2 linked regions of the Orrella dioscoreae genome follow. The protein of the gene in region 2 binds, or shares a complex with, the protein of the main gene of each other region. Links are inferred from orthologs where the notes say so. Each region holds a gene or a part of one and is shown on either strand. Other genes may lie near its edges. The genes, in order: ODI_RS16935 and hfq.

Region 1 (3,347 bases), 1.5 Mb from region 2 along the record:
CGGCCTGCGACATGTCGACGTCCGCCCTGGTCCAGGCGCGCGAGCAACTCGATCACGCCGCCAACGTGCGCTTCCTGCCCTGCCGCCTGCCGCGCGACTGGCCCACGCTCGCCTCGCCCGTGCAACTGATCGTGCTGTGCGACATGGCCTATTACCTGGGCGAGGACGACACTCGCGTGCTGGCCGCCCGCTGCCACGAACACATGGCGCCGGGCAGCGAGCTGGTGGCTTGCCACGGCCTGCATGCCTTCCCCGGCCGCCGCGCGGAGACCCGTGCCATTCATGCCATCCTGGGCGACGACCCGCGCCTGCGCGAGACGGTGCGCCTGGAGGATGGCGATTTCCTGCTGCAGATCTGGCGCTGCGTGCCGTGACATCGCACGCGCGCCACCGCCTGCCCTCGACGCCCCCGCAAGTCCGGCGGGTGCATCCGCCCTGATCTTCCCGCTCTTCGCGTCACGACAGGCGATGCCGCTTCCTCCCGGAACATGACAGGCCTGGCAGCCATCGCGAAGGGCCTCCCACTTCTCTGGAGGTATGCAAGATGGCTACGAAAAAATCCCGCAACGGCAAGCCTGCCCACGCCGCCGAACAGGCTCCGCTCAATACCGACAGCGCCCCGTCGGGCCCAGCACCCGGCGCCAAACCGGCAGCCGCCCAGGCCCGGGCGCTGGACCAGACCGCGGGCGCGTTCCCGCACAACCCCGACAAAGCGCAGGAGTATGGCGATGCCGCCTCCTGTCCGCACGCGGGCCATCATCAGGCGCCCGCGGACGCGTCCGTGCATGCCAGCACGCTGTCCGAAACCAACGCCAACGAGAAGACCGGCGCGCCTCCCGGCGCCGGCGAGAACGCGGTGCAGGGAGGACTGTCACGCGTGCGCGCCGACGACGATGGCCAGCCGCTCAGCACCAACCAGGGCGTGCCGCTGGCGGACAACCAGAGTTCGTTGAAAGCCGGGCTGCGCGGTCCCGCGCTGCTGAAGGACTTCATCCTGCGCGAGAAGATCACGCATTTCGACCACGAGCGCATTCCCGAGCGCATCGTGCATGCGCGAGGCTCGGCGGCACATGGTTATTTCGAGGCGTACGAGTCGCTGTCCGACCTGACCGCGGCCACGCCCTTTGCCGAGGCAGGCAAGCGCACACCGGTGTTCGTGCGCTTCTCGACGGTGGCTGGCGAGCGCGGCTCCAAAGACACGGCACGCGACGTGCGCGGCTTCGCCGTGAAGTTCTATACCGATCAAGGCAACTGGGACCTGGTGGGCAACAACATTCCGGTCTTCTTCATCCAGGACGCGATGAAGTTCCCGGACCTGGTCCATGCCGTGAAGCCCGAGCCGCATCACGGCATGCCGCAGGCCGCTTCGGCGCACGACACCTTCTGGGACTTCGTGTCGCTGATGCCGGAATCCACGCACATGCTGATGTGGGCCATGTCGGACCGGGCCATTCCGCGCAGCTATCGCATGATGCAGGGCTTCGGCGTGCACACGTTCCGCTTCGTCAACGCACAGGGCGAATCGCGGCTGGTGAAGTTCCACTGGAGCCCGGTGGCCGGCACGCATTCGCTGGTCTGGGACGAAGCCGTCAAGATCTCCGGCGCCGATCCCGACTTCCACCGCCGCGACCTGTGGGAAGCCATCGAGGCGGGCGAATATCCCGAATGGGAACTGGCCGTCCAGGTCTTCACCGATGAAGACGCCGAACGCTTCAGCTTCGACGTGCTGGACGCCACCAAGATCGTCCCGGAAGAACTCGTGCCCTTGCGTCCGGTCGGACGGTTGGTGCTGGACCGCAATCCGGACAACTTCTTCGCCGAAACGGAGCAGGTGGCTTTCTGCGCCGCCCATGTGATTCCCGGCATCGACTTCACCGACGACCCGCTGCTTGCCGGCCGCATCCACTCCTACGTCGATACACAGATATCGCGGCTGGGCGGCCCCAACTTCCACGAGCTTCCCATCAATGCCCCGCTCGCGCCGGTGCACAACAACCAGCGCGACGGCATGCACCGCCAGACGCTGAACCGGGGCCGCGTGGCCTATGAGCCCAACTCGCTGGGCGGCGGCTGCCCCTTCCAGTCCGGCAAGATGGGCTTCGTGCCGTTTCCCGAGCCCGTGGCCGGCGACACGCTGCGCGGCAAACCGGAGAAGTTCGCCGAGCACTACAACCAGGCCACGCTGTTCTGGAACAGCCAGACCGAGTTCGAGCAGCGGCACATCGTCGATGCCTTCCGATTCGAGCTCAGCAAGGTGACGGTGCCTGCCATCCGGGTCCGTACGGTCTCGATGCTCCGCAATGTGGACGAGGCCCTTGCGGGCAAGGTCGCGAAAGGCCTGGGCATTCCGCTGCCCGATCCCATGCCGCGTGCGCTGGAAACGTCCCCGGAACCGGAAACGACACACTCACCCGCCCTGTCGCTGACGGCCCGGCCCGGCAAGGCGGGCGTGCGCACGCGGCAGGTCGCCATCCTGGTGCACGAGGGCGTCGATGGCGCGGGCGTGCAGTCCCTGGCCAAGGCACTGGCCAAGGCAGGCGCCATCGCCCGCCTGGTGGGGCCGCGCGTGGGGCCGCTGGACACCGGAAAGACCCGCCTGGATGCCGATGCCTCCGTGGAAAACTCGCCCGGCGCGCTGTTCGACGGCGTCATCGTGCCTGACGGACAGATCGGCGTGGACAGGCTGGCCGCGGACGGCCGCGCGCTGGAGTTCCTGCGCGACCAGTATCGGCACGGCAAGACCATGATGGCCGTGGGCGCCGGACGCACGCTGGTGGAGCGCGCCGACATCCCGCTGGCGAATCCGGACGACGGACTGCTGCTGGTGGACGCCGGGTCGGGCGCGGATGCCTTCCTGTCCGCGCTGGCCAGGCACCGCCATCCCGAGCGCGAGACGGATCCGCCTGCCGTCTGACACACGCGTGTCATGCGTACCGGCGAGGCTGCCTGAGCAAGCCCGCGGCCACCAGGCCCACTTGACCTGCCTCAAGCTTTGCGTGCAGTCTTCTCCCTAAGATGTGCGCACGCCCACGCCGCTCCCGGCGCGGGCGTCCTCCCCGCCGACCTCCGCGCAGGCGGGCGCGGCTGCCGCCGTGCCCGGCTGGGCGCGGTCCTCCCGCAGCCGGAACACCACGCATGACATCTCCCTCGCTTTCCGCCGTCAGCCAAGCCCTGCAGGTCACCCGCAACCGCCCCCTGGCGGAAATCACCGTCGGCGAAAGCGCCAGTCTCGAGCGCACGCTGAACTACGAAGACATCCAGCTTTTCGCCATCCTGTCGGGCGACGTGAACCCGCGCCACCTCGACCGGGAATTCGCCCGCGCGTCGGGCTTCCAGGACGTGGCCGC
Region 2 (3,130 bases):
TACTTGCCGAACTGGGTCACGACGGCGACCTGGCCTTCCTGCACGATGAAGAAGCCGCTGGCGAGCCAGACCGCCAGCGCGATGCCGGCGATGAGACCGACGCCGATGCGGGTGCCGCGCGGCGACGGCGAGAAACCGCCGCCACCGGGATTGTTGTTGCGCCCGCCGCCCTTGCGGCCGAACAGGCCGCTGATGCGCTGGTTGAAATCGCGCCAGACTTCGTCGAGGTCAGGCGGGCCGTCCCCTTTCTGGGGGCGGCGCGGCGGCTGCGAGCCGCCATTGTTGCCCCGGCCCCAGCCGGGATCATTCAGATTGAACAGTTTGGTGAATGGACGCATTGTTTCCTGCGGTTGTGCCGACCTGTGCAATTGCCCCGCGCAACGCCTCTAGGCCAGCGCGCTCAACGGCGCTTACGAATACTCGCGCAATCGTACCATGTGCGTCCCTGTCAACCCGGGGCTCCAATCCCGCCGCGTCTATCTTGTTATAGACCAGTATGCGGGGAATATCCGCGGCACCGATTTCGACCAGTACCTTGTCGACTTCGGCGATCTGCTCATCGCGCTGCGGGCTGGAGGCATCGACCACGTGCAGCAGCAGGTCGGCGTGCACGGTTTCCTCCAGCGTGGCGCGGAAGGCGGCGATCAGCGTCGTGGGCAGGTCGCGGATGAAGCCCACGGTGTCCGACAGCGTCACCTGCCCTGCCCCTTCGATCCAGATGCGCCGCGTGGTGGTGTCCAGCGTGGCGAAAAGCTGGTCGGCCGCATAGGCGCCGGCGCGCGTCAGCGCGTTGAAAAGCGTCGATTTTCCCGCGTTGGTGTAGCCCACCAGCGACACCGACAGGTGGCTGCCACGCTCGCGCGCGCGCCGCTGGGTCTGGCGCTGGCGCTGCACCTTGTCCAGGCGCTCGCGCAGGACGCGCACCTTGGCGCCGATCATGCGGCGGTCCATTTCCAGCTGGGACTCGCCGGGCCCGCGCATGCCGATGCCGCCGCGCTGCCGCTCCAAGTGGGACCACAGGCGCGTCAGGCGCGTGGACAAGTGCTGCAGCTGGGCGAGCTCGACCTGCAGCTTGCCTTCATGGCTCTTGGCGCGCAGCGCGAAGATGTCCAGGATCAGCGCCACGCGGTCGACCACGCGCAGGTTCAGCTTGCGTTCGAGGTTGCGCTGCTGCGCCGGCGACAAGGCCTGGTCGAACAGCACGATGTCGGCCTCCTCGGCCTGGCTGATGGCGATGGCCTCTTCCAGCTTGCCGGTGCCGATGAAATAGGCCGCATCGGGCCGGGACCGGCGCACGGTCAGCGTGGCGACGACCTCGGCCCCGGCGCCCTTGGCCAGCATGGCGAATTCCTCGGCGTGGGGCAGGAAGTCCGGATTCCCCAGGTCGACGCTGATAATCAATGCGCGCATGGCGCCCTCCTCATTGCGGCGTCCTTGTCGCGCAAGGCACGGCGCAGGACAGTCTTGTTATGCAAACAATCCCCCCAGAATACTGCGGCCCCATCCGGGTTGCGGTGGAGCCGGCTTTGCCGGTCCACCCGCAACGCCCCCCTTGAGGGGGGGAGGCGCGCAGCGCCTCGGGGGGTGAGAACAACAACGCCCGCCTGCACGAAAACGTGCGGCGGGCGCAAGGCACTGCGGTCAGGGCGGGAGACGGCCGGAACTTACTCAGCAGGCGTATCAACCTGGAAATTGACCGCGCGCGCAGGCACGACGGTGGAAATGGCGTGTTTATAGACCATCTGCGTCACGGTGTTGCGCAGCAGGACGACATATTGGTCGAACGATTCGATCTGGCCTTGCAGCTTGATGCCGTTGACCAGATAGATGGAAACCGGAACGTGTTCCTTACGCAGGGTGTTCAGAAACGGGTCTTGCAGTGTTTGCCCTTTATTGCTCATTGGCCAGGCTCCATGTGTTGTTTTTGGGGGTAAGGCACGGATACCTGCACTCTACAGGGTTTTCCCGCACATCGCCAGTTTGAGCGCGCCACGGGAAGACAGTTCCCGTGAGCCGTCGAACCGGCCGCAAAGCCGCGTCAGGAGAGGATCTGCGCCAGTGCGTCGAGGAGCGTCCGGCACTCGGCGTCGGTACCGACGGTGATCCTCAGGAATTGGTCTATACGGGGACGGGAGAAGTGGCGCACGATGATGCCGCGCTCGCGCAACGCCGCCGACAGGGCCGCGGCATCGCGCCCCGGGTGGCGGGCGAACACGAAATTGGCCGCCGAGGGCAGCACCTCGAAACCCGCCTGCCGCAAGCCGGCAACCAGCGTCTCGCGGCTGTCGATGACGGTCTGGCAGGTCCGTGCCAGATAATCCGTGTCCTCGATGGCCGCCATCGCGCCCGCCAGCGCCAGGCGGTCCAGCGGGTAGGAGTTGAAACTGTTCTTGACCCGGTCGAGCGCCTCGAGCAGCGCCGGCTGGCCAATGGCATAGCCGACCCGCAAGCCGGCCAGGCCGCGCGACTTGGAAAGCGTCTGGACCACGAGCAGGTTCGGGTACTGCGCCACCAGGGGCACGGCGGACTCCGCCCCGAAATCGACGTAGGCCTCGTCGATGACCACGACCGCGTCGGGATTGCCCGCCACGATGCGCTCGACCTCGGCGCGCGTCAGGGCGCGGCCCGTCGGGGCATTGGGATTGGGCAGAATGATGGCGCCGGCCGAGCCCGCCTCGCCCGGCAGGTAGTCCGCCGGGTCGATGCTGAAATCATCGGCCAGCGGCACGCTGCGCGACGTGATGCCGTACAGGCCGCAATACACCGGATAGAAGCTGTAGCTGATGTCCGGAAACCACAGCGGACGCTCGTGGCGCAGCAGGCCCATGAAGGCGTGCGCCAACACTTCGTCGGATCCGTTGCCCACGAAGACGTGGTCGGCCGGCACGCCATAGTGCCTGCCGAGGGTCTCGCGCAGCGCGCTGGCGCCCGGATCGGGATACAGACGCAGGCTGTCATCGGCCGCCGCCTGGATGGCGGCAATGGCGCGCGGCGAGGGGCCATAGGGCAGCTCGTTGGTGTTGAGCTTGACCAGGTTCTGCAGCTTGGGCTGCTCGCCCGGCACATAGGGCGACAGGCCGTGGACCACGGCGCTCCAAAAGCGACTCATGGATCAGTTGTCGACGTAGGG

What was found.
Region 1: the proteins of hfq (region 2) and ODI_RS16935 are in contact, whole or in part, in a crystal structure (PDB 3VU3), measured with the Escherichia coli proteins. The link is inferred for Orrella dioscoreae from one-to-one orthologs.

Annotation. Positions count from the first base shown.
Region 1 is NZ_LT907988.1:3,657,681-3,661,027, forward strand. The notes cover bases 200-3,229. They hold ODI_RS16935 (catalase), read left to right. Parts: upstream 200-544; coding sequence 545-2,914; downstream 2,915-3,229. Other genes in these bases: ODI_RS22355 (class I SAM-dependent methyltransferase), read left to right, coding at 200-374; ODI_RS16940 (bifunctional enoyl-CoA hydratase/phosphate acetyltransferase), read left to right, coding at 3,136-3,229. Also shown: more of ODI_RS22355, read left to right, coding at 1-199; more of ODI_RS16940, read left to right, coding at 3,230-3,347.
Region 2 is NZ_LT907988.1:2,127,858-2,130,987, reverse strand. What follows is about bases 284-3,096. They hold hfq (RNA chaperone Hfq), read right to left. Parts: upstream 1,902-3,096; coding sequence 1,665-1,901; downstream 284-1,664. Other genes in these bases: hisC (histidinol-phosphate transaminase), read right to left, coding at 2,039-3,096; hflX (GTPase HflX), read right to left, coding at 304-1,410; hflK (FtsH protease activity modulator HflK), read right to left, coding at 284-338. Also shown: more of hflK, read right to left, coding at 1-283; more of hisC, read right to left, coding at 3,097-3,109; ribosome biogenesis GTPase Der, read right to left, coding at 3,113-3,130. UniProt on the Escherichia coli protein: RNA chaperone that binds small regulatory RNA (sRNAs) and mRNAs to facilitate mRNA translational regulation in response to envelope stress, environmental stress and changes in metabolite concentrations.